One region of the Flavobacterium plurextorum genome, then DNA from elsewhere that is predicted to be linked to it. Evidence: riboswitches for the same ligand, from Rfam matches in the RefSeq annotation. Region 1 holds a riboswitch; the other holds the start of a gene.
What was found. A riboswitch is a leader RNA that binds a small molecule or an ion and turns the genes downstream of it on or off. The one in region 1 is predicted to bind cobalamin.

Region 1 (15,371 bases):
TTACTAATTCTATAAACACATTCTGGTTCATAAATTAAAGGTTATTCGTTAGCTTATATAGTCAAGACGAGACACGATTATTTTTGTTACAAAGACTTTGTATTTTTTTTATAAAAAAAGAATACTACTTAAAACTAAAGATAGTATTTTTACGTTAGTATTTTATAATGATGCCGAAACCAAATTTTATGAAAACAATTCTAAGATCAGCACTTCTCTTGTGTATGCTTGCATTTTCTTTGCAATCTTGTGAAGATCAGGACGATGTTATGTCTCCGTCTCATTTACAAGTTAATGATTTTGTATGGAGAGGATTGAATGAAGTTTATTTGTGGCAGGCTGATGTGCCAAATTTAGCCGATGATCGTTTTGCGACAAAAGCGGACTTAGAAAATTATTTAGCGGGTTATTCAAGACCGGAAGATTTATTTCAGGATTTGTTGAATAAACCAATAAGCAAATACCCAAATGGTAATGCAATTGATCGTTTTAGCTGGATTGTTGATGATTATACAGTTTTAGAACAGGAGCTTAACGGAATTTCAAAAAATAATGGTTTAGATTTTAAACTTACTAGAATTGCTCAGGGATCTAATGATTTAGTGGGCTATGTTCGTTATGTTATTCCTAATTCTAATGCATCGACTAAAGATATTAAAAGAGGAGATTTGTTTACGAGTATAAACGGAACTAAACTTACGATTTCAAATTATCAATCTTTATTAAGTAATGATAATTATACGTTAGATCTAGCTGATTTTAGCGGATCGGCATTTGTATTGAATGGAAAAACGGTTTCCTTGTCTAAAACAACTTTAGAAGAAAATCCTATTCTTATTAATAAAGTGATTGAATCTGGAGAACACAAGATAGGATATTTAATGTATAATGGATTTTATGCAGGATATGATGCCAAGTTAAACCAGGCTTTTGGCGACTTAAAAGGAATTACGGATCTGGTTTTAGATTTAAGATATAACGGCGGAGGTTCTGTAAGATCTTCTACACGTTTAGCCAGCATGATTACCGGACAGTTTGAAGGGAAAATATTTTCGAAAAGACAATATAATTTTAAGTTGATGGCCGGTATGACAGCCGATGATTTAGAGCTATTGAATGAAAGATTTGTAAAAAGTATTGATGGTGCAGCAATAAATAGTTTAAACTTAGCGAGAGTATTTATTATCACCACAGCAAATACAGCATCTGCAAGCGAATTGGTTATAAACGGACTAAAACCATATATTGAAGTTGTTCAGGTAGGCGAAATTACTACAGGTAAAAATGTGGGTTCGTTTACGGTTTATGATTCTCCAACTTTAACAAAGACAAAGGTGAATCCAAATCATAGATATGCTATGCAGCCGTTGGTTTTTAAAATTGCTAATGCCGCTGATTTTGGAGATTATACACAAGGATTATCACCAACCTTTCCTTTAAATGAAAAGGTTGTTATAAAGGATGAGCCAGGTACTCATTTGGGGATATTAGGAGATAAAACGGAGCCGTTGTTAAATCTAGTGATTTCAAAAATAACAGGAGCAACAGCTAAGAAGATCCAAACCGACGACAGTTTCGATTTACCTGAAATCAGCAATTCTAAAAAAATAAATGGACTTCGAAATGAAATGTATTTAGAGAATGTTCCAAAAGAATTTATGAGGACTTTAAAATAGAAGTAAAAAAAATAGGCTTTCAGAGATGAAAGCCTATTTTTTTTCCAAAAACTAATAACAAATTCTAAAAGAATTAATCATTAAAATAGAAACCATTTGGTGCAATACCAACTGTTAATTCTTTTAGTAAAGTTCCAGTCAAGTTATAGATGTATGCTTTACTGTCTACTTTGTAGTTACCGCTGTCTGCCAAGTAAACTTTTCCGTCTTTAACTGCAAAACCGTATAAGTTAGCAACTGAAGGAGCATTGAAAATTGGAGTTGAAGAAACTGCAGTTGCAGAAGTGTTTATAACAAAAACAGAATTTTTTACTGTATAATAAATTTTGTCATCAGAAATATCTAAATATCCAGCTTTTTCTAAACTTGCAGGGAATGGAAGTTTAGAAACAGATTTGTCTGCTAATTTTACTTTTACAATTTCGCTGCTTGCTCCACCCCAAGGTGCTCTTAATATGTATAGAATACCATTTTCCTCTTCAATTGAATCAGCGCTCGTTCCAATTGTTATTGGAGCTTCTACAGTTTTAGTTGCAATATTAACAATCAAAAGTTTATCGCTCGCATCTGGTTCAGTAATGTACAATTTACCATTTTCAAGAATAAGTCTGTTTGCAGTAGCATTCAATTCGATTTTTGATTCTACCTTGTTTGTCGCTAAATCAATTACAGCAACGTAATCATCAGTATCGCCAGTGGCAGCATTAATGTACGAGTAAGTATTTGCATTAGTAACGTAAGCTTTTCCGTCTTTTACAACACCATATCTTGGATTAGCAAGTCCGCTGTCGATTTTAGCGATTAATTTAAAAGTATATCTGTTTACTACATTTATAACATTTGAACCACCAGCAATGATGTAAGCTCTGTCTCCGTTAAAGAAAATGTTTTGAGCGTATTTTCCAAGTAAATCTGATCCATTTGCTGCAGTGTAAGCATCTTTTGTAAAAAGACTAAAATTATCACTAGAAAAAGAAACCGTCCCTTGTCCTGTACTTCCTTCATTTAAAATGAAAAATCCGTTGTCGTATTCTCCTTTTGGCTGGTCATCATCGTCATTAGAACAAGACACAAATAAGGAAACACCAAGTGCTATTAAAAGTAATTTACTAAGTTTCATAATTATTAAAATTTTAAAGTTAAATACATGTTGAAATTTCGACCCGGCATAGGTCTGTCCTCAAGACTTTCATAATTTTCGTTGAAAATATTCAATACCTGAATGCCAAGTTTGAAGGAGTCAAGAAATTTAAAATCATAATCGATTCCAATATTGGATAAGGTATAATCTTTTATGATTTCGTCTGGATTGTTATCTGCTCTAGTGTAAACAAATCCGTTATATAAAAATTGATAATAAGCAGAGATTCTATTTCTAGAATAAGAAACGGAACCTGTCACTTTATTAAAAGGAACAAAGAAAAGCTGTTTTTTAGTTTCTTCGTCTTTAGAAGCAGTGTAAGCATAAGAAGCATTTGCACCAAAGATATTTTTGCCATACTGTTTTTTCCAACTCAACAAAGTTTCGGCACCATAACTATTAACCTTATCTCTATTTTGAGGTGTCCAAATACCATTTGAACCCGGAACCCATTGCAGCAAATCTTTAATTTTGATGTAATAAAAAGTCTGTGTCAACGAAATGTTTTTAAAAGTAAAAACGTTTCCAATTTCTGCCTGATAAGAGCTTTCTGGCTTTAAATCAGGATTCCCGCCTTGTTCCCAGTATAAATCATTGAAAGTTGGGATTCTGAAGTTTCGAGATAAATTCAGTTTTAAATTGTACAATTTGTTAAACTGATAAGAAGATCCAAGATTGAATAAAACAGGAGATTTGTAATTGTCTGTAAATTCTTTTCGAATACCAAATTCATTCTTCCAGTCAGTCGAAAAATCTTGTTTTATAAGTAAAGCAGCCGAACCAATTTCTCTAGTGTTATCTCCAAAACCGCTTCCGTAACCTTTTGTTCTGTTATAATCTACGATTCCGTTTATCTGAGTCGACTTAAACAAAGTGTAACCCAAATCAGCTTTAGAAATAAAACTCTCCGTTTTTCCGTATGTATATTGATTTTTTGAATTATCAGCATAATACTGATAGTTTTCAAAAATATATGCCGTTTTGAAATTCGCAGTAAGTTTTCCAAAATTACCATCGTATTCTAATAAGTTTCTGTTGAAACCATTAACATACTTACTTTTAGTTTCTGTTTCAGTAATTAAAGAAGTATTTCTATCTGTGTTTGAAGTCTGAGTGTATAATTTTAAGCTGTTTTTGGCATTAATTTTATATCCCACATTAGCATTCATTGTAATAACGTCGTATTGTCCGTTTTGGTTCCAGCGTTGTTCACCTCTCCAAGTATATCGATTTAAATACTTATAATCGTTTGTTGAGCTGTTTTTCGAAAAACCAATTTGAGCGCTCCATTTTTCGTTAGAAATATTGGTTTTATAATTGATTCCAATCGTGTTGAAACTGCCGTAGTCTAATCTTAAATTATTCTCAAAACGCTTATAAAAACTCATGTCATTATTTAAATGCACAGTTCCTCCAATTGCACCGCTGCCATAAATAACACTTCCGCCGCCTGCTTTTACACTGACAGAATTATAATCAGAACCTGAAATTGTGTTGAAATCAGTGCTTCCGTTCATTTGAGAATTAATGTTAATTCCGTTCCAGATTACTGCAGTCTGCGAAGAAGTAGTTCCTCGAAAAGAAACCGTAGAAAGCATTCCGCGGCCATATTCTTTAAAGTAAAGAGTTGAATTAAAATTTAACAAATCAGTAAGTAAAGCTTCATTTTTACTTATAATGGAATCATTAAGTTTTAAAACGGATTGAGAATTGGAGTATTTTTTAAGATTAGCATCAGAAACCAGAACTTCTTTCAGGTTATTAATAGAATCTTTTTGCGCCAAAATACTCTGGCACAACAATAAGAAAAGACAAGCAAAGCGTATTTTTAAAGTCATAATTTCTACACTCTTTTTCCCGAGAGCTCGATATTTGTTACAAAGGCAGGTCTCCTGGCTTGCGTCTTGTTGTTTACCTTCCCATTCGCCGTGGCGAACAGTGGTTTTGTAGTTTACAACAAGCATTCTTTTCAGAACAAAGCTTACAGTTGCGGGTACAGCTCAAGAATTTTTACTTGATTCCCTTTTAATGTGTTAATAATAAAACACAACCTTAATTTGCTGCAAATATAAAGTTAAAAATAATGATAATTCAAATTTGTTTTGCTTTTCAGATTAAAATGCAAACAAAAGGACTTTATAATTCGATTTTTATAACCTGTCCAAAGTCTACTTTGTTTTGAAAAGCATCCTTTAACGGCAGTGAAGTCTGGTGACATAAAATACTTCTGATTACACCGGCATGTGCTGTAATAACGATTGGAGATTTTATTTTTTTTGAGATAAGTGCTGTTATAAAGTCTGCAACTCTTTCGTGTAATACAGCAAACGATTCTCCATTTTGAACTTTAATATTTACAAAATCTTTCATCCATGGATTTAATTGTTCTGGTGGAATTTCATTCCAGTTTTTCAATTCCCAATCGCCAAAATTCATTTCCATTAAACGCTCGTCTTCTTGATATGAAATTGCTTTGGTTTTTGCTTGAATGTATTTTGCTAAAGTAACACAGCGTTTTAACGGACTTGTAAAAATGAGAGCTTCTGAAGGTAGTTGTGAAACAATGTTTTCGAATATCATTTCAAAAGGAGCAGCAATATCAACATCAGATTGCCCGTAACAGATTCCTTTCTCACAGACCGTTTCAGTATGACGAACTAAATAAATTTCCATATCAAAAGAAAGCTTAAGTAATAAACAACTTCACAAACTTGCTGTGTTGCGCCAAGACAGTCTCCTGTATAGCCGTCGATCCATTTTTGGAAATATCTAGCGAGAAAATAACGCATAATAAAAACAGGAATTAAAGCTAAAAGAAATTTAGAATTGAAATAGGAGAGTGCCAGCAAAGGAATCAATCCGAAGAAAAAAGATCCGAAAATTTCTTTCCAGCTATGCTTTTTAGCAATCGGTTTACTTTTGCTTGAAGCATCGTCTCGAGAATATTCATGCGTGAAAATAATACTAATTGCGGCTAAACGACTTATAGAATGAGCGGAAATAAATAATAAAAAAACTAATAAATAAGAATTACTGTTTGTAAAAAGTGAAATTGATTCTGTCAGCAATTTAAATTTTGCTAAAAAAAGTAAAACTAATCCAATTGCTCCATAAGCTCCAATTGCGCTGTCTTTCATAATCATGAGGATTTTTTCTTTAGTCCATCCTCCGCCAAATCCATCGCAGACATCAGCAAATCCATCTTCGTGAAAAGCTCCAGTTGTTAATACAGAAGTTATGATGGCAAAAATAACTGCCGTTTCTGTTGATAGGAAAAGAGAAAAAATATAGAAAAAAGCAAATGAAATTGTTCCTACAATCCAACCGATAAATGGAAAATATCGCGTTGCTTTATTTAAGTAATCTGGATCATGATTGATGTTTTTTGGACAAGGAATTCTAGTGTAGAACATCAAACAGGTGAAGAAGATGTGTAGTTCTTTTTTCATTTAAAATAAATTTTTATTTGGAGTTTACTTGCGGCTGACTCCTGCACTTTCAAAACTAGCCATTTCATTTAAAAATGCTTCCGCCGATTTTAAAATCGGAAAAGCGACTGCGCAGCCGGTTCCTTCGCCCAAGCGCAAATCTAGATTTAAAACAGGTTTTGCATTTAGGTAATCTAGTAATTTTATATGTGCTTTTTCGGCAGAGCAATGGCAGAAAACAGCATTATGTTTGATGTCAGGATTTATTTTTGAAGCAATTAAAAAAGCCGTACTGCAAATAAAGCCATCAACTAGAATGAGCATTTTGTTTTCATAAGCTGCGAGCATTCCGCCGGCAATTTGTAAAATTTCAAAACCGCCAAAATATGCCAGTTGCTGTTTTAAATCGGCTTGACCAGAATAATTCTGAATGGCACTTTTGAGCAAATTTTGTTTTTGAATTAGCTTTTCGTCTTCAACACCAGTTCCCTTTCCAACACACTCTTCAATTGGTAAATTAGTTAAAAGGCTCATTAATACAGATGCTGTCGAAGTATTCCCAATTCCCATTTCACCAAAACCAATACAGTTTGAACCTGTTTTGGCGATCGCATCAACAACCGATTTTCCTTTTTCAAGGCACAATTGCACTTCGGTTTCACTCATTGCTGGAACATGAAGAAAAGATTGAGTTCCTTTTGCAATTTTAGCATTTATCAATTTTGCATTCGTTGGGAAATCATAGTTTACACCTGAATCTACGATAGATAAATCAATATTATTCTGACTGCAGAAAACATTGATTGCGGCTCCGCCTTCCAGAAAATTAGTAACCATTTGGCGGGTAACATCTTGCGGGTAAGCACTAACGCCATGATTTGCAATGCCGTGATCAGCGGCAAAAACTACTATATTTGGATTTATTATTTTTGGATTTAAGGTTTCAAAAACGGTTGCCATTTGAAAAGCTAAGGTTTCTAAAGTTCCTAAAGCGCCTATAGGTTTTGTTTTTGAATCTATTTTATCTTGAAGGAGTGCGCTGAAATCTGTTTTGATCTCAGTGCTATTTTGTTGTTTTAAATCTAAATCAAGAAAATTTGATTTCTGTATTTTGTCGATTTCAGTACAAAATGGAGCTTCAGATTTTTGTTTCCAATGTAATTGCTGTAACATTGGCTGATTATTATAATTTGTTGCGGGTTTTCCAATACAGAAATACCCAAGCGGTTCGATATTATCTGGTAAGTCAAGAATTTTTTTAAATTGATAATAATTGATAATCGAAACCCAGCCCATTCCATAGCCTTGTTCAGTAAGCGAAAGCCAAATGTTTTGAGCTGCACAAACTGAGCTGAATTTTACCGCTTCGTTACTTCCAATTGTTCCAATCGTAAACTGATTAAGAACAGAACGATCGTAAGCAATAATAAGTCCTAGAGGAGCCTCTTCAATTGCTTCTAATTTTAAGGATCTGTAAAGTTCTTTTTGCTCGGGATTATCAGTTAGTTCTTCGGCTTTTTTATTATAATCTAAAAAAAGCTCTTTTACTGCGGTTTTAACTTCTTTAGATTTTATGATATAATATCTTGTCGCGTCGGTCAGCCCAACAGAAGGTGCCCAATGTCCAGCTTGCAAAGCTTTCTGAATTACTTCATCGGGAACTTCGTCTGTTGTAAAATGCCTTGTATCACGGCGTGATTTTAAAATATCATCTAAATAGCTCATTTTTTAATTCCAGTTTTTAAAGTCCAAATTCCATTGCGACTGAAATTTGAATATATAAGTAAAGGTAGGATATAGTGTTGGAATTTGGAATTTTAATTTTGGAATTCCCTTTTTAGGATTAGAATTTTATCCTTTGATTTTTACAGGAATTCCCGAAACCATTAAAACAACTTCATCAGCTTTTGAAGCCAAAAATTGATTCATCCAGCCTTGCAGTTCAGTAAATTTTCGTCCAATTTCGGTAGAAGCATGAACGCCCATTCCAATCTCGTTTGTTACAATAATAATCGATGTATTTTTTTGTTCGGCTAACAAAAGAAATTCTTTTTTAGCTTCTTCTAAACTTAAATCGACATTGTTTTTATGGTCTACAAAAAAGTTGGTAAGCCAAAGTGTTACACAGTCAATTAGAGCAACTTTACCAGAAAAATCAATTTTACTTAAGTATTTTTCTTCTTCAATATTTGTCCATCGCTCATCACGATCCTTTTGATGACGGTCTATCCGATTTTGAAAATCAGAATCCCATTTTCTGGCCGTAGCTACATAGATCGGATTGTTTGTAAGTTGTAAAGCTAGAGATTGGGCATATCCGCTTTTTCCTGAGCGTTCGCCGCCGGTAATCAAGTAAATCATTAGTTAATTATAAAATGTTAATTATGAATTGTTAATTAGTTAGTTGTTAATTTTTGTGATTGTTTGGAGTTGATTTGATTTTTAGTGGTTTTAATAATGCTTGTTATTAATTTTAAAATTTCTATTGCATCACTAGAAATATTTTCAAACTCTTTTTCATTTAGAAAATTAGTCGATTTTAATAATTCTAACCAATAAATTGTTTCATTAGCTTCTTTTTGTGCAATTGCGAATTTATGAATGAAATCACTTTTACTTTCTGCATGTTCAGCTTCACGTACCATCGCACCAATGCTTGTTCCAGATCTTATAAGTTGTTTAGAAAGTATAAATTCCTTTTTGTCATTACTTAAATATTGATATAGTTTAACTACTCTGATTGCAAAGTCAAAAGTTTTGTTTTTTACAATATTTTCTTTCATAATTAACAATTTATAATTAACAATTAATAAGGGCAATGTCGACAGTCATTTCCACAACAACTTCCTCTTTTGAGATGAAACCAAGTCTTGAAAACATAATTGCCATCTTCGATATAATAATCGATACCTTCAATTAGGTTTTCTGTTTTAGGCAGGGTTGCAGCTTTATTTTTAAGTGCTCTTTCAGGAGTCAGTGTTTCAATGTAAGCGTCGATTTTATCTTCGCATGCTTCTTTAAAACAAACTGGACATAGACAATCGCCTCCTTCAGAAAGATTGAAAATAGGCGGAAAATCATTGCACCAGCATTTGTTTTCAACCGAAATATCTCCACAGCTGAATTGAGTTTCACAGCTTGAGCAAACTTTTGTTTTTGTGGTATTCATAGTGTAAAGATACAGTTTGTTGAATTTTGTAGGAATAAAAATAAACAAAAAAAATAGAAAATGGTTTACCTTTGTTCCTATCCAAAACGTAAAACATGAAATATTTATTCCCTAAGTTAATTTTTATTTTCTCTTTTTTTATCCTTACAGGATGTAAGAAGTCTGAAACAGTTGAGGTTGCAAAATCTGAAAGTGCAAAAAATAGTATTGAGTTTGCTTCAGGGCTTTCGATCATTAAATATGATGGATATTCAGTTGTTACGGTTATGGAACCGTGGCCTAATGCCAATAAAAATTTCAAATACATTTTAAAAGAAAAAGATGCAAAGGTTCCGGATAGTTTGGAAACTTACACAACTATAAAAGTGCCTTTAGAGTCAATTGTGGTTACGTCAACTACTAATGTACCATTTTTAGAAATGCTTGAGGTCGAAAATAAACTGGTTGGTTTTCCACACACAGATTATGTTTCATCAGAAAAAACAAGAGCTTTAATTGATAAAGGTTCGGTAAAAAATGTAGGTCAAAATGAAAAATTAAATATTGAACAGTTAATCGAATTAGCACCAAATTTGATCGTAACGTTTGGAGTAGACAACAATAATCCGATGTTGGATAATTTAAAGAAAAGCGGTCTAAATGTTTTTATTCAAGCGGATTGGATGGAACAGTCTCCACTTGGAAAAGCAGAATGGATTAAGTTGTACGGAGCTTTGTTTGGTAAAGAAGAAAAAGCCAAAGAATTGTTTGATAAAATTGTGGAAAGCTATAATCAAGCTAAAAAATTGGTGGCAGATAAACCTGCATCTTCAACAGTTTTGTATGGTTCGATGTACGAAGATGTTTGGTATGTTGCCAAAGGAAACAGCTGGGTTGCTCAGTTTATGAAAGATGCTCACGCCAATTATTTATGGTCAGATTTAAAAGGAACTGGAAGTGAAGGTTTGTCATTTGAAAAGATATTAGTAAAAGCTAAAACAGCTGATTTTTGGATCGCTTCAGGATCTTTTAAAAGCTTAGATGAAATAGCGAAAACAAATCCGCATTACAGTCAGTTTGATGCTTTTAAAAATAAAAATGTGTATACATTCGAAGGCAAATTTGGAGCAACAGGCGGAACTGTTTATTATGAATTAGCGCCGAGTCGTCCAGATTTAGTCTTAAAAGATTATATAAAAATTTTCCATCCTGATTTGTTGCCAAGTTATGAGTTTACTTTTGCATCTAAATTAAACTAAGATCAATTGATAAAAAAAACGCGAAATATAACTCTGTTTTCCATACTTGGATTGGTACTTTTGTTTATGTTTTTCCTAGACATTAGTTTAGGATCTGTTACAATTCCATTCAAAGAAGTGTGCAGCAGTTTAACAGGAGGACAGGCAAGTAAATCAACTTGGGAATATATTATTATTAATTACCGTCTGCCAAAAGCAATTACAGCTATTTTGGTTGGAGTAGGGTTGTCTATAAGCGGTTTGCTGATGCAGACATTGTTTAGAAATCCGTTGGCAGGTCCTGATGTATTAGGACTGAGTTCTGGAGCTATTTTGGCAGTTGCTATTGTAATTTTAGGTGCAGGAATATTACCGTCTTTTTTAAGCTCAGTTTTATTATCTCCATATGGAATTGTATTGGCATCTACTTTAGGTAGTATTTCTGTTTTGCTTTTAGTTTTACTGGTTGCGCAAAGATTGCGAAATACGATGGCAATTTTAATTGTTGGACTTATGTTTGCCAGTTTTACAAGTGCCATTGTTGGAGTTTTAACCTATTTTAGTTCAGCTGAACAATTGCAGAAGTTTACCTTTTGGTCTTTAGGAAGTCTGGGAAATCTTTCTTGGACATCGATTGTTATTCTGGCGGTTTGTATAGGTTTTGGTTTACTTTTAAGTGCAGGCAGTATCAAGCCTTTAAATGCATTGCTTTTAGGCGAAAATTATGCTAAAAGTATGGGTTTGAATTATAAGAGAGCACGATTAGTAATTATTTTGGCAACAAGTATTTTAGCTGGAAGTGTTACTGCCTTTGCAGGACCTATTGCCTTTATAGGTTTGGCTGTTCCGCATATTGCGAAGCTGACGTTTCAAACGAGTAATCATACTGTTTTATATTGGAGTACGTTTTTCTTTGGCGGCATAATTATGCTGTTCTGCGATATGGCGTCACAGATGCCGGGTTTAGAGGTAACATTGCCAATTAATGCAATTACATCAATTATTGGCGCGCCGGTTGTAATTTGGCTGTTAATGCGAAAAAGAAACTTTCAGTAAATTGTATTAGCCACAGATTATATAGATAAAAAGGATTATCTCATGTTATTAAATAAATTAATCTTGAGACAAGGAAAAACTTAGATACTTAGAACCTTATCAACTCAGAACCTTAAAATAGATGAAATCAATTTTAAAAACTTCAAATTTAAATATTGGATATAAAACCAAGAAAGCAACTGTGACTATTGCTGAAAATTTAAATTTGAATTTAACTTCTGGGAAACTCGTTTCGTTGATTGGTGCTAACGGAATTGGGAAATCGACTTTGCTGCGAACTATTACAGGAATTCAGAAGCCTTTGTCAGGAACTGTTTTTTTGAATGATAAAAATATCAATACCTATAAGCCGTTAGATTTGGCTCAGAATCTAAGTTTGGTTTTAACCGAAAAACTGCCGCCAAGTAATCTCACTGTTTTTGAGTTGGTGGCATTAGGCCGTCAGCCCTATACCAATTGGGTTGATTCTTTAACTGAAACAGATATTGAAAAGGTTCAGGAAGCAATGGCGCTGACACAAATAGAACATTTGGCTCAAAAAAAGCATTTTGAAATTAGCGATGGTCAATTGCAAAAGGTTTTAATCGCCAGAGCTTTGGCACAAGATACGCCGCTGATTATTTTAGATGAACCTACAACACATCTTGATTTACTGCACAAAGTTTCTTTATTTAAATTGCTGAAAAAACTAACACAGGAAACTCAAAAATGCATTTTATTCTCTACTCACGATATTGATTTAGCAATTCAATTAAGTGACGAAATGATTATCATGACCCCAGAAAGTGTTGTTCAAGATGAACCTTGTAATTTAATTTCAAACGGAAATTTTGCCACTTTGTTCAAGGATGAACATATTGTTTTTGATGCCGAAAAAGGGAAATTTGTGATTACTTAGAAGTTTTTTCAGGAGCTAATCCTGCTGTTCACTATATCTTTTGTGGCGTCCCGAGGCTTCGGGGCCGCCACAAAAGGATGCCGTTTCCATCAGGGCTAGCGCATCCGTTTTCATAAGAACTTTGATTATCCGATTAAACACCTTAACAAATAAGCGATTAAACTTTTTTAGCTCCAATCTGTCTCTTCGCTTCACCAACCACAAAAGCAACAGAATTTGCAATGTTAAAGCTGCGAATTAGTTTTGACATTGGAATCGTTAAATGATTCTCAAAACGAGCCAAAACTTCTTTGCTTAATCCAACGCTTTCTTTGCCAAAAACTAACCAATCTCCATCTTGAAAATCTGTTTCTAAATATGATTTTTCAGCATGAGAGCTCATCAAAAAAACACGTGATTGATCTGGAATCTGCTTGATCCACTCCTCTATATTTTGGTATTCCGTAACGTCAAGATGAACCCAATAATCCAAACCAGAACGTTTTAGATTTTTATCGTTTATCACAAATCCGAACGGATGAATTAAGTGCAGTCGGCTTTCAGTTCCTACGCACAATCTTCCAATGTTTCCAGTATTATTTGGTATTTCTGGTTCTACAAGAACTACGTTTAGCATTATCGTTTATTTGTTTGTTCGGTTAATCGTTAATTTGAGAATTATCTAATTTAAAATCAGAAACCTCAAGGACTTCTCCAGCTTTTAAGTTTTGCAAATATACATTTCCTATTCTTACGCGAACTAAACGTAAAGTAGGAAATCCAACAGCGGCAGTCATTTTTCTAACTTGACGAAATTTTCCTTCATTCACGGTAATTGATGCCCACGAAGTTGGTCCGTGGCGTTCGTCTCGGATTTTTTTTGCTCGAGGTCCAAAATCAGGAATTTCAGTTACAATAAAAGCTGAGCAGGGTTTTGTTTTGTATTTTCCACCTTCAAAACCTATTTCTACACCTTTCTGTAATTGTTCGATTGCTTCAGGTGTAATAATGCCGTCTACCTGAACATAATATTCTTTGTCGACTTTTTTACTTCTGATTTGCTCACTTACCTTTCCGTCAGTTGTGAGTAATAATAAACCTTCAGAGTCTTCATCAAGTCTTCCAATTGCCATAGTTCCTTCTGGAAAGTCATGCAGTTCGCCTAAAAGTTTTTTCTTTCTTTTCAATTCATATATAAATTGACTTAAATAACCATAAGGCTTAAAAAGAATGAAGTGTCGATGCATGTTTTATTTTTTTGCAAAGATAGCTTTGTTTTTACAAGTAATTCGAGTTTGTGCTTACTCCTTATTCCTGTTTTTCATTTTGCTCAGCCATAAATAAACAGACCAAATTACTGTAATGCCAAATAAGAGAATTAAAGGAGTGTAGTAATTCCTGAAAAAATCATGAAAATAAGTGCCTATTAAAATGTAAGCCGAAGCAATGCAAAGTTTCAAGACAATAAAGTCGGCATTTGACCAGCAGGTTTTGATTTTGAAAAAGTTCATTTCGTTTCTTTTAAATTGATAGTTTAGAAACAGCATTTTATTGCCGATTGTCTAAAGTTATAAAAAAAGACATTAAGAACTTGGAAACCAGATTGCGTCTTATAATGCAAAAAGCTTTTTAAAAGTACCTAAATCAGTATTCGGGTTTATTTCGTAGAAATAATTCAATTGCCATTGCTGTGTTTTCTGTGCTTGTTTACTAGTTGTTTCATCCCAAGGCGGGTAAACCCTAGTGGCCCTTATTCCTTCTTTAGTTTCAGTCGTGAAAATTCCTTTTTTAAGCAGAACATCTTTAGGGAAAACAAATTGTCCAAGAAGATTTCCTTTTTGAACACTTACAATTACAAAAGCAATAGAATCAGAATAATCAAAAGGTTCAATTATACCTGATTTATTACGCTTCCATAAAGTTACAAACTGACCAGTTTTGGTCGGGGTAATTTTAGCCGATCTAAATTTAATAGGCTGATTATCGATTTTAAAATCTAAAGCTTCATAATCTTGACTTTCGGTTTCTGGCTGTAGTTCAGAACATGTAAATCCGCAGAGATCATAAATTAATTCTTTGGCAATTTTTAAGTTTTTAGGAAGAAAAACAGAATCTTCCAGCTTCTTATTTAAAGGCATTAATTTCTTTTTTTGTGAAATTACAATAAATTACAACAATTAAAAAGAAACATTAAGTCCGAAATTCAATCCCCATTGAAACTGATTGAAAGACTGGCTGTTTAACGGATTTACATAATAATTTACTGCAGGCTCAACAAAAACATTTGTTTTTTTGTAAACACGATATTGTATCGTACTGCTCAAAGTAGAACCGTATACATAATCGTTTGCATTTACATTTTCTCCTATAGAACTTCCGTCGATAGAAACACTATTTGAAATTAATTTACCAACAAATCCGCCAGTATTTAAATTAATACTTGCTTTGTTTTTACTAAAAACAGAATAAGAAACTTCTAACGGCATTTCGACATAACGAAGATTTTGATCTAAGTTACCAGTTTGTATATTTTCACTTTTCATGGCCTCTTTTGTACTGTTAGAAACAAGTACATAATTTGCATCACTTGCAATATAAGGTGCTGATACATTTTGAGCAAAATAATCGCTTGCACTAAAAAACGCATTGTTTTTAGCACTTAAGTAAGAAACATTAGCAACACTCTGACCAAGTTCGTTAATTTTAACTCCAGAAGCAACCGCCCATTTTTTATTGATCTTATATTGCGTTTTTACTCCGTATGAATTACTTTGTTTAGAGTCGTTTACGTTTCCTAAAGTTTTATT
Region 2 (15,371 bases), 2.1 Mb from region 1:
TTTCGTTACTTCTTCTTGCATGCGGTTTTAGTTAAAATAGTATCTGGTTAATTTATATATGAGTTTGTTTTACAAAATGATACACACTTATTTGTACGTGTGACAAAACCACCCAAATTAGGGCAAATATGCGTGATAAATATCTCACAATATTTATTCTCAAATATATAATTTTTCAATTATAAATCAGCATATGGACTTTTATTTTACTGTTGTCTTAATTCATAAAATAAATACAGATATGTAAACAAATTATCATAATATTTAAAAATTAAGATCTGTATTCTATAATACTATAACAATCTTCAATAATCTAGTTAGCTACCTGAGTACTTTCGCCGCTAAGTAAAAGCTTTAAAGAAACGTGAAGCTTTTTCATTTTTCAAGTAAAAATTATCTTATGAACTTCTTCTCTTTTCCTAAATCGGAATACTTAATAATTCTTTATCATTTTAGTTAATCATTTCTTAATCCATTCAGAAAATCATTTGCATTAACATAAATTCGTTCCGTTAATTAGTATGAAATAAGCTATGTTTTAGGAAATAACTAGTTAACATTATTCCCCAAAACAAATCATAAAAATAACTTTTACTTTAGAAAATTGATTTATACCACAATTTTAAATATTGCGATTTTTCAGGGAGTAATCTTGGGCATCATTATTCTAAAATCTTCCTTATTCAACAGCAATTCAAATAGATATCTAGCCTATTTACTATTTGCGCTTTCCATTGTTTTACTAAATTATGTTTTTGAACTTGAAGGTGTGTTTACATCCTATCCGTTAGTACGTTTTACAGACGCTATCGATTGGGTATTTCTATTACCTGTTTTCACATTTCAGTTTATTATAAACCGCATTGATGATGCGGTAAAAAACAAACAAAAAACATATTTGTATTACATTCCATTTGTCTTTAACAGTATTCTTAATGTTACAGTCTGTCTTGACATTGTAGCGGGAATTTATAAAATTCCTGAAGCCTGCATACCTCTAATCAATATACTTAGGATAATTCAGCTTTTAATGGCCGTTATCATCGTCTTGTTTCTGCCTCTATATTCTTATTTTATGATAAGGTATTTAAAAGATCCTCAAGAGAAAAAATGGGTCACTACTTTATTAACCTTCATGTATTTGCTGTTGGTTATCTGGCTGGCTACCTATATGGCTGGTTATTATTTTCAAGCAGATATTTCTTCTACCATGAGTTGGCTGGCTGTATGCGCTACATTTATAATTCATTGGACAGCTTATGCAGGCATTTACAAATACAAACTTGCCAAAAACAAAGATGCCATCTATAATTTTCTAAACAACGATTTAGCGCTTTCGTCTGCCAGCCTTCAAATTATAGAAAGCGGCCTAACAGAAGAAAATAATACCTCGGAAGAATACAGAGAATCTATCACGGCAGATAATCTTTATTTTCAAAAACTAGAACTTCTTTGCAAAGAGCAGCATATTTATACTGACAGCACATTAAACAGAGAAAAAGTTGCTGAACAACTTGGCATAAGCGCGGGTTATGTTTCACTAATTATAAATACGATTACTGGAGACAACTTTGCCAATTATATAAATAACTATCGAGTTGAAGCTGTCAAGGAAATGATTTCAAATTCTGACTATGAAAATTACAATTTACTGGCAATGGGATTAGAATCTGGGTTTACTTCAAAAACGACTTTCTATAAAGCTTTTAAAAAAGTTACTGGCCAGACACCAAATGAATATAAAAACACCTGTAAATAGGTGCCAATTTATACATTCTTGAGCTTTTGAAACCTTTTCTAATTTTTCTTATCTCAATTTTGCGACTAAATAATTCAAATCACTTTTTATGAAAAAACTATTATTACTAGCTGTTCTTACAGTTTTTGGCTTTGCAAATGTTAATGCACAAGAAATTAAATTTGGTGCTAAAGGAGGTTTAAACTTCTCAACTATCGGCGGAGATAATACCAAAGGTATTGACTACGTAACATCATTTAATTTAGGTGTTTTATCAGAAATTCCAATTTCTGAGAAGTTTTCTTTTCAGCCTGAATTAATGTATTCTGGTCAGGGATACAGCTTCAAGGATAATACAATTGCCTTAAGTTATTTAAACCTTCCTTTAATGGGAAAATATTATCTAACTAAAGGATTTAGTGTTGAAGCCGGACCGCAAATAGGTTTTTTACTTGCCGCTAAAAATGAAAAGATAAATGTAAAAGATTCGTTTAATACTTTTGATTTTGGTGTTAATTTTGGCTTAGGTTATAAACTTGAAAACGGACTTAATTTTGGCGTAAGATATAATCTAGGATTAACTGACATTAATAATGTAGATAATTCTTCTGTCAAAAATAAAAACAGAGCGTTTCAAGTATCTGTTGGTTATTTCTTTTTCTAAAAATTACAATTCGATCTAAAAAGGAATTCAAATTCTTGTAACAACATTATCAAAATTTTAAAAAAACTGGTCAGACATTTTAATGCTGCCTGAAAATAAGTAAAACACCACTTGAAAAAGCTGGTGTTTTTTTTATTCTATTTCCGATTCAGCAAAATCATATCCGTCGTGACAAATGCAAGTTCCAGTCGTGTTAAGTTTCTAAATTTTATAAAACAATTCAAAGTCTAAACTCAAGAAAAGTACTCACAAACATTTCGCAGTTAAATCAGTATTTTAAAACGACAGCTTCTCTATTGACAGTTTATTATATAATTACAAATCTGTCTGCAGATCTGAAGAATACAGAGACTTTTCTACAGCATTATTTTGAGATATTTTTTGAATATCTACGAGAATATCTGCATCATTTTTAAAAATTGCATTCAACACTTCAGCAACCTCTTCCGGAGTATGTTCATTAGAATATCCTACAAACTGAATCAGCTTATCTTTTTGTTGATGCATTTTAAATCCTGCCAAAGACAACTGAGACAAACGATTAGAGACATCAATATTATTGATTTTCATGTTTGATTTTGTTAAAAAAACTATTGGATTTCGAGCTTCTAAATCTATTAAAAACGGAACTCCATTTTCTATCTTTAAACTACAAAAATCACCCGTTCTATAGCGTATTAATGGTAAGAAAGGGTTACTGCCTCCGGTAACGACTAATTCTCCTCTTTCGCCATAAGGAAGCTTCACATCTTGATATTCATCAAAAATTTCTAAATACAAATCTGGCCGAATAACCTTATGTCCAATTTCTGTAGCATAAGCGATGTTTCTACATTCTGTTAACGAATAAAGATCAATAACAGGGCATTTAAAATAATTTTCCAATTTGCTTTTGGTGCCTTTTGTCAGCTTCATAGCAGAGGATATTAAGGCCTTTGGATTCAGTTTAGGCTTTAAATCTAATAATGCCGTAAAAGCGATTGGATCACCAGTAAGAATTTGCGGATTATATTTCTCAAGGTATTTTTTACAATCATCAGGATGGTTCCAATCTGACGGATTTAGATTTATTTTTAAAATACCCGCTCCTTCTAAATAGGTTGATAAAGAAGCGTATGTCAATGTTTTTTGCTGCGCACAAATCAAAGCAATTGCTGCTGTATTTTTACTTTCTTTTATATGAATGTCAAAATCTTTTAAAACAGATTCTATTTGCGGCAGCCAATTCGCTTGGGAAACTGCATCAAAAAGCACATCTAACTTTGGTCCTGTGGATCCTGAAGTATGATAGACTAACAACTCTTCTAAATTTGCTTCATTAGAAACAAATAAATAAGGATACTTTCTAATGTCTTCTCTGGAAATGGTTGGAAAAGAATCTAAATCAATGCCTTTTTTGTCATAAAAAGGTACTGATTTAAGACACCATTTTAAATAGTCATTTACCCAAATTGGCGTTTGTCCTTCGTTCCAAAATACTGTTTTATCATAGTACTTTTTTTTATAGGAATGGACTTTTGAAAGTTGTACTGCGTTTAATCGATCACCGCTTTTAAAATTAAATTTTGGAGCAAAAGCATCTTGTCTAAGTTCATTTAAAAAACTTAAATCATCAAGCAGCGGAAAACGCTCCTCATCTGTTAATGCAATTTGTGGATTACTACTCGCGTCCATATGTATTTGCTGCTTCTCTGGCTTTTTTCTCTGCCATTTCTCTTTTAATTGCCATTATTCTTTCGTGCGCTTCATAGGATTGTTTTAAAACTTTATGCCTGTCTGCACTGCTTAATGAAGATAATTTATCTGCCGCTTCATCATAATTTTCGCCTTTAGGTATGATCTCACAACAATTTAGCAGCAAGCGCACCATTTCTTCGGCACGTTCATCATCACTAATCCATTCATTAAATTTTACATATGCAGCAGCTTCACGCAATTCTTCAAACCAAAAATTATAGAGTTTATCTGCTATTAAAGGCTTATTTTTAAAATCTTGATGACTAAGAAGCCACGCGGAAATATGAATTGCCAGCCAATGATTATCTTTAATAAGATTTAAATCAGTATTTGTTGGTATGTTAAATTCAGTTCGTAAAAAATCATTACTTACAATTCTGTATGTATCGCAAATTAAGGCTGTTGAATTCAATCCATCTTTAAGAAGAAGATCCGAAGACTTTAAAAAGCTGTCTGGACATTTTCTTAAATAGGTCACTAGTTCAAAAACATCATATTTAGACATAGGCATAATTTTGTTGTGAAAACTCTGATGCAAATTTCAAAAGTTCAGCTTCGTTTGTGACATAATATACTTTCCAACCCATTTTTTCTAATCGTATTACTAAATCTTTTTGGTAATCTGGATAAGAATGCAAAACCATAGTTCCGTGCCCGCCAGCATTTTTTAATGCAATTTCGACCAATTCCCAGTGTGTTCGTTTCGTTTGTGTATCAGAATTTAACATGCTGAATATATCATTGTCCGTAACGATTACAATATGTGATTTTTTATTTGGTTTTTCTCCAAACGGTTTTCGCAATCGCTCAATTCCGTAGGCATAACCAGTTCCCAAATAAGAGGTTAAGGTAGTTAGCAAATCTGTTTCATCAGAAATAAAACCATCTGTTTCCAAATAACTTCCAGGTTCACCAGATAAACAACCCATAACGGATGCTCCAGCACGTAAAGCAGATAATCCAATGATTGTTGCTGCGAGAACCGGCCATGAAAAATTTTCTTTTGGATTCATCATCGAGCCAGAGCAGTCTATCCCCATATATACATCTAAAGGTCCTTCTGAAATATTATTATCAGAGTCTGCACCGTAAGTTCTCTTTTGAGTGGTTAATCCAGGGATAATTGCAGGCGATAAAATAGCCGATTGCAGCCAGTCTACTTCTTCGATGGCGTCTCCAATATCCCACGTTTCCAATCCTTCTGGTAAATCCATAGAAACATTTTCTGAAGTCTCTACAGGAAAATCAATCAAATGAGATAAAGCAATTTCCTTATAATAAGCATTAACCAAACTCTGCTCATCAGCATTTGGGTTGACTTGCTGCATTAAGTCGATATAATTTCCCGGACCCATATATCCGTTTCTTGGTCCAAATCCGCCTTTTTTATTTTCGTCTAAACCTAAAATATCGTTGTTTTTCTTGCCTCCGTCTTCTTTTAAACTAATCGCTTCTTTTCGCATATCGACTATTTCATCATAGCCTTCTAAATCAAGTTCAGTCATGCCCGAAATATCCATAGCTCCTTTGCCTGCATCTTCCGCATCTAATAGTATCAAAATCTTTTTACGTGCATCTTTAAACGTTTTGTCATCCATTAAATAGGGATATAACATTACAGCAAATCTTCCGCCGCCATGAATCCAGCCTTTTGAATAACTTCTAACCAAAGAAGCTAATAATGAAGCATCAGCATCTATTTTTTTACTGTGAAATGATAAATTCACTGCTAATTCACCGCGTTTCAAACGCCATAAATATTCATAAGTACGCATCATTAATGTCCATAATTCAGAAAAATTATCTTCTGAATTAATCGCTTTATAAACTTCTGAAATTTTTAATTTATTGACGCGTTGTAATTTATCATTGATTAAAAAATCAGTATATAAATTTGATACCATAGGTGCTCGATCCTCAATACCGGGTAAAGCAAAACGAATTCGATTCAGCAAAACAGCGTTGTCGTATAAATTTGCAGGTGCAAAAATATGATGACCTATTTCGTGTGCCAATACCTCAACAGCGTAATCGGCAATACCGCGTTCTGTAATTTCTTCTAAGTTTATAACAATGCGATGATCTGTTAACCGAATCATTGCAAAACTGCTCGAAAGCCCTTCTTTTTGAGCTTCCTGATGCGACAAACACCAAATAGGTTCTTGCAGGCGCAGCAAAGGATTCCACTCCAGTTTTGCCTGCTGCCAGCACGATTTCCAAGCGGCTAATGTTTCTTTTATTTCAGATTGATTATGCATTTCCAAGACTGAATAAGTATAAAAAATAGGAATTTTGCAACGTTAAAACCAATGTGTTTTCTGTTGTCGCAAAAGATGAAATCTTTCTTGTATCAATTTTTTCGTTGCCTTTTCCAAGCCATTTCTCCAAGTTATCTAATCGACTAGAATTTGATAAAATTAGAGATGCATCAACAGAATTTGCAGGAACCAAAACTTTTCCAAATTGGTCTGCAAAAAGTGCGTAACTGCTTTTCGAATCGGTTACAAATATGTTCCCATCAATTTTTGCTAGTCTCGGCGGATTTTCAAAAAATCCATCTGTATCTTTAAAACCGCCTTGTACGCCTTCAAATTTTGCTTTTTCATTCGCCCAAGGATTTTTAAAAAGCTGAATCGAACTTTTGTCTGAACTTATCGCGTTACGAACGATTTCTTGCAGATTCTCAGAAAGTTCTTTGAAATCTGTGTTTAAACGAATCCTCAAATGCGCCAAACCAAATCTCCACGCATAAATACGTCCCACAATTTTAAAATCCTCAATAGTTTTAATCTCAGAGCTGCTGATCTTGATTAGATTACACCAATCTATTATTTTTTCTGGTGCATATATATGCAGATTAAAAAGAACGTCATTTAACAATGAAATTACTTTTACAGGAAATTTCACGACCAAGTTTGGCATTTGCGCCATTAACAGCCAAGCCTCTTTGTATTCGTCTTTATAGCGAATTGCAGATCCGTTTCCAATTAACTTCAATGATTCTTGATAAAGTGCTTTTACGATTTCATGAATTTTTTCTGGAGCTGAATTTAAAGCAGTTGTTTCTTTTACAATTGGTTCAACAACTTCTACCATCCAACCCGTAATTACATGAGCAGGCAAATTGCCATATTTCATTTCGCTCTCATTGTACCATCGATTGTACAACGTGCTTTTTTCGCTTAATTCTGCAATAAGTGGTTGAAAGCTTATTTTTTCCATTGCAGCCATCTTTTGTAATTGGTATAACGTTGATGCAGATATTTTAATTTCAAAATATCATCTGCTCGGTAACCGTACAGCTTTTTCTCTTCAGACCACTTTTGCAGCTGCTTTTCAATACTTAAAAGTCGATTATCAATTTCTTTTGAAGATATATTTTCAAGACCTTTTTTAAATTCCTCTTCAAATCGGTCAACTGGATCATTTCTATCCAAATCCTGACTCACATATTCATCGCAAGACAAATCGAATAAGTTTCGCAGCCACACAATTCGATCTACTCTGTAAACTTCATTGCCTATCTGATCGAAAAATGGAGATTCTAAATGCGGCGTCAAACTATCGTGTAAAACAAATGGCAGGACTTGTCTAATATCTTCTAATTCTACTTTTCGATTTCCTCTAAAATAAGCCAATGCTTTAGAAAACATTAGTAAAGTCATAATTTTTCTAACAGACAAACCATTCTTTGCCTGCGAACCTAAATCTTTAATCGGATCTTTTCCTGTCTCTTTCCTAAAAAGAACACGCATATCCATACCAGATAATTTTGCCGTGTCTTTGGTCATATATTCTAGTCGGTTAGATGCGGGTTCAAAAAACTCAAACTGGCGGCAGAAAAACTCGATACGTTTACGTAATTCCGGATCTATTTGAATACCTCTAATTTGTTTATTTACAGTTGTTAACTCTTCTTCGGTAAAAATAATTTCTTCAGGAATTATTGCTTCGGGCTTAAAATTGAGCTCGATGCGCTGCAATAAATCCTCAACAAATCTTGTATTAAAGTGCATAGCTCTAATAACAATATCAATTCTATCTTTTAAGGCTTCAATAACCTGATAAGTTCCTCCGCCTGCATCATCGTTAGCCGTTAGATACCATGCACCATCAGGACATTCATAAATCTGATCAAAAATTTCAGCGTAGTTATCGGCCAGTACAGTTAATAAAGCGGATTGCGTTCTGGTTGGAATTCGATTATATTCATCAATAATTTTCACTCTCATGCCTAACCATTTTCGCCAAGCAATTCGAATATCCGAAGTCTTTTCGGCCTTTACCATATCCGAAGGCAATGGATGTCCTAATAAATCTGAAATCGTCATTTGAGGCTGACCATGCTGAATGGCTCTCATTACATCTTTATTATCATAGCCAGCCAGTAAACCCATCAAAACAGAAGTAGCTGTTTTTCCGCGACCTGGCCCTCCAACAATAAGACATTTACCTCTTACGGCTAAATTTAACAGAGGCATTAATACAAAACTAGAATAGCTTTGATCTGTAGTCAGATAAACGGGCACTTTACTGTCGCCAAATAAAAACTTTTTAGGATCGCTGTCATTAAATTCGATATCATAATACGGACTTATAATGGCTGTATTAGCGATCCAAAAATACGCTTGGCGCAATTTCTCATCTAAAGTAATTGCATCACTTGATTCATTTTGAAGATCATCAGTTGAATAAAGATCTTCGACTTGAAATTTATTATTGCTTTTGACATCTTGCGGATTCGTAGGTGATTCTGGAACTTTCTTAAAAAATCCCATCGTTTTATTTAATAAATCAGACATAGCTATATTTTGATTCTAAGTTATTTAAAATTTACAATTCTCTGAGGCAGATAATACTTTTGATACTTGTTCAATTCGTTCATCGATAGTACCACTGAGCATATAATATTTAAGATTTCTATTGTTTAAATCTTCTATTATTTTTTGCTGAAATTCCTTTCTTTTCACATCACCAGATCGATCCCAAGTGTCATCATAAGGAATATCAGTATCGCAGACAAAAATAATATCGTGCCTGTTCTCTGCTGCTTTTGCTAAATTTTCTAAAGCTGCAAGTGCCGTTCCATGATAATCCAGCGAAAACAAATAGGTCGTAATCGCATTAGTATCTGAGAACAAAATTCGATTTGACTGCAGCACAAGCGCATCTTCTCTTTCAATGTGGGTTTCAGCAATTTTTAAAAGATCTTCTAAAGTTAGTCTTTTATTTATTTGATGCTTCTCCCAATATTCTCTTCCGTATTCAGGCATCCATTGGGTATCAAAATGGAAAGCCAATTTTTCTGCTAACGTGGTTTTTCCAGTTGATGGAGCACCAAGCAATACCACTTTTGTTATCAGATCTTTATAAACTATGGGATGAATAAATTCCTTATTTTCAAATGAATTTTTTCTAATTTTTGTGGCAGAGATTGGAATAATATTCCGACTAACATCAACTTGCCTATTTATCGCATTCAGCGCAATACTCATGTGCACGCCGTAAGGCTCACTCGAGTAAAAATGCGAAATAGTACGATTACCTAAAACACTTAAAACATAATCTTCCTGAATTTTCATAATCTCTGGTGTATAACCAGTATCATTTGGCGAATTGACACCTTCGATGACTACAATTTTCGGGTATATTTCACGTATCCAAGCTGCTCTGGCTGCCAAAGCAATATTTATTACTGGATCATCATAAATTAACACTATTAATTCATCAACTTCATTAACAGCCGTTTCTATTAATAATTGATGTCCTTTATGAAAAGGCGCAAACTTACCTAGTGTTAATCCAACTTTATGCTCGCTCATATTCAAATTCTTCATTATAAACTTTTCTCCATTCTAGATAACCAATTACTGCCATAATTAAAAAAAGCACATATAAACCTGTTGTAAAATACAAACCTTTGTACCAATATACGCCTATGGCAACTACATCTACAACTATCCAAAACATCCAAGAATGCAATACTTTTTTAATCATTAAATATTGAGCAACAAGACTTGCAATGGTTATAAAAGCATCTTCGTAAGGAAAAGATGCATCGGTTTTTGTCTGCATTATATAACCTAAACAAAAGGATAATAAAATGGTTGAACCAATCCAAAACGCTTCATTTTTTATCAATGTTATCCGCAATGTACTGTGATTTGAACCGCCATATTTCCAATTATACCAGCCAAATACTTGCAGAAAAACATAAACAACATGCAAAATCATATCTGAATATAATTTGGCTGTGTAAAAAATAAAACAATATAATATTACTTGAAGTAAACCAAAATACCAACACCAGATATTTTGTTTAATAGTAAAATAAACGGCCATAAAGCCGAAAAACGCGCCAAATATTTCTAAAGTTGTATCCATAATTGGGTATAAATATATAATAATGAATCAAAATTTTAATTGATAACGAATAACATTTGAACAATTCGCATCTCTTTCTTTAAGCACTTTTTTAACTGCTGCTGCTTTTTGAACAAATTAGAATCATTAACCCTCTTATTGTCTGTAAAATGTAGATTTTAAAAAGATAAAAAATTACCAAAAGCGATTGTGATCATAAATTATAAAGAGCATAATTAGTACAAGCAATTATAAGAAATTAGAAAAACAGATCCATCAGTTTTTGATGTGTTCTTTCAAATTATGGACGAAGAAAAAACTATTCGATTGTCTAAAAAAGGAGGTTTTGACATTTATTTTTGGCTGAACTTTTCAAAAAAATCATGAAAAATCCGCAAGAATATTCTTTAAAAGCAAATATTTTTAAATTTTATTGAAAATATTTATCCGAACAAAAATCTGCTTTATCTCATTATTTAGTGCAAAATAACCTGTTATTAACCAAACAAATACATTTTAACTAACTTATTCTGTTTGCCGATTTTTATTTTAAAATGTGTTATTTTCAGCATAACTGAAAAAAAAAATTTCCGAAATCCTTTTGTGTATTTTAAAAATAGTTGCATTTTTGCACCCGCAATAGCAAAACAGGTCCGTTCGTCTATCGGTTAGGACGCCAGGTTTTCATCCTGGTAAGGGGGGTTCGATTCCCCCACGGACTACAAAAAGCTTCAGAGAAATCTGGAGCTTTTTTTTTTACTTTAGTTTGAAGTCCGAAATCAGACAAATATCTATAAAGCTTTTTACAAAAACTTTTTAAACGAGCGAAGATTCTCCAGCAAACTGTTGATTGATTTTATCCAATAGTTCAAATTCGTCTAAAGGAAATAATTCGATAACGTGTTCTAATACTAATCCAACATTAATTGAGGAATTATTATCATTTTCAAGTCCCAAAACACACAATTTCAACATATTATTAATTATACAACCGAGCTCATAATAGGTTGAAAATTTGGTTTCTGTTTTAAATCCTTCGTTATTGCCGCTTGCTCTTTTTAAAACTCTGAAATACTGCTTTATATCCTCTAAACTTTTAGTTTCTTTCGTCTCCATTATTTTTTCTGTATTAGTTTTTAACTCAATTCAAATTTTGATGTTTTTTTTCAATATTTGGTTATCTTATACGATAACATCAAAAAAAATAAACACATAGAAACATAGATTTTATATGCTTGATAAGGGGACAAAAAGAAACTCATTTCTTTCGCATAGATAGTCCCGATTTCGGAACTTCGGGACGGGATGTATTTAGACAAGTGAAACGCCTTTTTTAAAGTAAGAAATCTATACTTTTATGTGTTAAAATATAGTGCAATCAAAGAGATAAATTATTTCTATTTAGAATTATAAAGCTGTTTTAAATTACTTTCAATTGCTTTACAATCTCGTGAATATGTTCTTCATCAGTTCCGCAGCAGCCGCCAAATACATTTAAGTGACTAAAAGTATCTTTTAAGTGTTTGTATTCTTTACCCAAATCTTTAGGAATTCCGCGGTCTAATTCTGTGGATTCGTCTAATTGGGCATGACTTTTACAAGATGCATTTGCTCGAAAACCTTTTATTCTTTTTACCCAATTTTCATTTGCGTTCTCTTTCAGTTCGTTTACAAAATGCGTAGGATGCGCACAATTTATCATATAATACAACGGCGGAATATTTACACTTTTGTCTACTTTTTCGATTGCCTCTTTTAAGCTCATTCCAGTTGGCAGTTTTCCATCGGTTTCGACTGTAAACGAAATAACTACAGGCAAATTAACCGTTTCTGCGGCTTGAACAATACCAATCACTTCTTCGATATAATTCATGGTAAGCGCCGAAACAAAATCAACAGGCAATTGGCTTAGAACTTTTATTTGTGCCAAATGATATTGCTTTGCTTCTTCGGCATTCATACAATTATCAGGCACATAACCGTCGCCTCGAGGACCAATGCAGCCGCTTACAAGAATAGATTTTACAGTATTCGAAAATTCTGTTTTTAAATCTGATAACAGCGAAACTGCTTTTTTATTCAACTCAAATAAGGAATCTTTTGAGTATCCAATTTTTTCAATCCAATCTGGATTTGCGCGCCAAGTTGGACTTTCTAAAATGAAATTGGTTTTATACTTTTCGGCAATTTTTAAATACCGAGAATAATAGTTTTTCATACTTTCACGCCCTTTTTGATCTTTTAATATATCAAAAGCTGCAAAATAAGGCAGATCAAAACCTTCAAGAAAAACCAATGTTGTTTCGAGTCCGCCATCGGTTAAAAACAAATCTTCAGATTCGTTTGGCAGTGTATTTTTAGTCTTTTTCATCTTCATCGCATTAAACACAAACAATTAACAATCAAACAAATAACACCATAAATATACAAAATTTCAGTTTCTTTAAATAAAAAGAAAAATCAAGCATTTTCTCTTTTTAAGAATATTTTCAGAGCTGTTTTTTAGTTTTTTATCACCTTAAGTTTCAAAAAGCTACAGAATTCCTAAAAAACTTTTTTTCAAAAACATAACCATAACCATAAAGAGTTTATTTACTTTTGCACCCGCAATGGTTTAACTGCAACTTTTCAAGGGCAGTTAACGAAGAGGGAATCAGGTGCAAATCCTGAACAAGCCCGTTACTGTAAATTCCATGCAACATTTTGACAGATTAGGAGAGCTTTTTTTGGCTTTCGAAATCAAATCTTTTGCCACTGCATTTTCATCAAATGTGGGAAGGCGGCTCAAAATGGGAATAAGTCAGGAGACCTGCCACTGCATATAATTTTAGGCTCTCGCGGACCAGAGTTTTAAAGACAAACACATTTATCAAACTAAACATTTGATTTCATTTTTTCCGTTTAAAACTATTTGTCACAAATAGACTATTTTGCTATGCACGTATGTAAAAACAGGTATTCAGCCCTGCTGCATTGTGGATTATGTGCCTTATTATGGATTTTATTTATTAATCCGATTTTGGCGCAGGATAATCCTAAAACTAAAGAGCGAGACTCTTTAAAACCACTTGTGTTAAACGAAGTGATTCTAACCGCAAGCAAACGCGAGTTTAGGATAGAATCGCCGATGCCTGTTCAGATTTTATCGGGTAAACAGCTCGAAGCGCTAAACAGTCTTTCGGTTGCGGATGCGGTTCGTTATTTTTCGGGTGTTCAATTGAAAGATTACGGCGGAATTGGCGGTTTAAAAACCATAAACGTTCGAAGTTTAGGAAGCGCTCATACGGCAGTTTTTTATGACGGAATGACGGTTGGAAATGCACAAAACGGTCAAGTTGATTTAGGAAAATATTCTTTGGACAATATTGAAGCTATCGAACTTTATAATGGTCAAAAGTCTACAATTTTTCAGCCTGCACGAGGTTTTTTTGCTTCAAGTACACTTTTACTTAAAACAAAAATTCCTGTTTTTGAATCGGGTAAAACCACAAACATTAGAACTTCTTTTAAAACTGGATCTTTTGGATTAGTGAATCCTTCTGTTCTTTATCAGCAAAAAATAAGTTCTAAAACAGCACTTTCCTCCAATATTGAATGGCTTAAAGCCGATGGAAAATACAAATACCGCTATCAGAAAAAAGACGGTTATGATACAACTGCAGTTCGCCAAAACGGAGATATAACTGCACTTCGGGCTGAATTGAACCTGCATACCAAATTTGGCTCGAACGCTCTGGCAAACATTAAGGCTTATTATTACGATTCTGAACGAGGACTTCCGGGCGCAATTTTAGCCAATAGATATGAGCATGTGCAAAGACAATGGGATCGCAATTTTTTCATTCATGGTTCTGTACAGAATTCCTTTTTCGAAAAACACGAAATGCTTACCAATGTAAAATTCAGCAGAGACTACAGCCGTTATATCGATCCTGATTATAAAACGCTTGAAGGTGCATTGGACAATAAATATTATCAAAACGAATTTTACGCTTCGGTTGTCAATCTCTACACTATAAAAGATTGGTGGAAAATGTCGCTTGCAGCTGATTTCTCCATTAATACGCTTGATGCCAATTTATACCGTTTTCCCTATCCTACCCGATATTCTTATTTAGGCGTTATTTCAAGCGAAATGCATTGGAAACGACTTGATATTCAAGCCAATTTACTTGGAGCTTATATCGATGAACAGGTTAAATATTATCAGCAAGGCGATAGTCAGCACGTTTTCTGTCCTGTTATATCAGCTTCTTATCAACCTTTTACGATAAAGAATTTCAGAGTTCGAGCGTTTTACAAAGAGTCTTTTAGAATGCCTACTTTCAATGATTTGTATTACACTTTTATAGGCAACAGTTCTTTGCGTCCAGAATTTACAACGCAATATGATATGGGAACAACTTACAGTATTGAGCCTAAAAAAATGCTGCAATCGGTATCATTTCAAGCCGATGTTTATTACAATCGTGTAAAAGATAAAATTATCGCAATGCCGTCATCTAACCTTTTTAGATGGACCATGATGAATTTGGGCGAAGTTGATATTCGCGGCTTAGAACTAAACACCAATTTCGTTTTTAAATTTCCGCAGCAAATATTTCTAGATTTAGGCTTAAGCTATACGTATCAAAAAGCAATCGATATTACTGCAAAAGGAACAACTTACGGCGACCAAATTCCTTATACACCAGAAAACAGCGGTACAATAACCTCATCGATCAACTGGAAAAACTGGAATCTTAACTACAGTTTTATATATACCGGCGAGCGTTACAGTCAAAAAGCAAACATTCCTGTTAATTATGTTAAACCTTGGTACACAAGCGACATGGCTCTTATTTGGAATGGAAAGTTCTCAAAAATCCC

Region 2: another riboswitch for cobalamin. It lies ahead of NLG42_RS09545 (TonB-dependent receptor); the one in region 1 lies ahead of NLG42_RS00480 (TonB-dependent receptor plug domain-containing protein).

What each region holds. Positions count from the first base shown of each region.
Region 1 covers NZ_CP100442.1:76,801-92,171, reverse strand. The annotation lists gene NLG42_RS00495 (RNA polymerase sigma factor) at 1-31, opposite strand, end outside; gene NLG42_RS00490 (S41 family peptidase) at 189-1,676, shown strand; gene NLG42_RS00485 (YncE family protein) at 1,750-2,796, opposite strand; gene NLG42_RS00480 (TonB-dependent receptor plug domain-containing protein) at 2,802-4,655, opposite strand; cobalamin riboswitch at 4,683-4,887, opposite strand; gene cobC (alpha-ribazole phosphatase) at 4,954-5,490, opposite strand; gene NLG42_RS00470 (adenosylcobinamide-GDP ribazoletransferase) at 5,475-6,266, opposite strand; gene cobT (nicotinate-nucleotide--dimethylbenzimidazole phosphoribosyltransferase) at 6,291-7,970, opposite strand; gene cobU (bifunctional adenosylcobinamide kinase/adenosylcobinamide-phosphate guanylyltransferase) at 8,097-8,606, opposite strand; gene NLG42_RS00455 (four helix bundle protein) at 8,642-9,028, opposite strand; gene NLG42_RS00450 (DUF5522 domain-containing protein) at 9,052-9,414, opposite strand; gene NLG42_RS00445 (ABC transporter substrate-binding protein) at 9,510-10,652, shown strand; gene NLG42_RS00440 (iron ABC transporter permease) at 10,719-11,687, shown strand; gene NLG42_RS00435 (ABC transporter ATP-binding protein) at 11,809-12,585, shown strand; gene NLG42_RS00430 (tRNA (cytidine(34)-2'-O)-methyltransferase) at 12,743-13,201, opposite strand; gene NLG42_RS00425 (pseudouridine synthase) at 13,224-13,811, opposite strand; gene NLG42_RS00420 (hypothetical protein) at 13,866-14,075, opposite strand; gene NLG42_RS00415 (MepB family protein) at 14,175-14,702, opposite strand; gene NLG42_RS00410 (hypothetical protein) at 14,742-15,371, opposite strand, start outside.
Region 2 covers NZ_CP100442.1:2,147,199-2,162,569, reverse strand. The annotation lists gene NLG42_RS09610 (DUF6090 family protein) at 1-21, opposite strand, end outside; gene NLG42_RS09605 (helix-turn-helix domain-containing protein) at 605-1,759, shown strand; gene NLG42_RS09600 (porin family protein) at 1,848-2,402, shown strand; gene NLG42_RS09595 (AMP-binding protein) at 2,718-4,076, opposite strand; gene NLG42_RS09590 (hypothetical protein) at 4,063-4,644, opposite strand; gene NLG42_RS09585 (hypothetical protein) at 4,637-6,397, opposite strand; gene NLG42_RS09580 (hypothetical protein) at 6,390-7,361, opposite strand; gene NLG42_RS09575 (AAA family ATPase) at 7,349-8,941, opposite strand; gene NLG42_RS09570 (AAA family ATPase) at 8,966-9,961, opposite strand; gene pnuC (nicotinamide riboside transporter PnuC) at 9,948-10,523, opposite strand; tRNA gene NLG42_RS09560 (tRNA-Glu) at 11,153-11,224, shown strand; gene NLG42_RS09555 (hypothetical protein) at 11,319-11,618, opposite strand; gene NLG42_RS09550 (homocysteine S-methyltransferase family protein) at 11,923-12,873, opposite strand; cobalamin riboswitch at 13,096-13,333, shown strand; gene NLG42_RS09545 (TonB-dependent receptor) at 13,414-15,371, shown strand, end outside.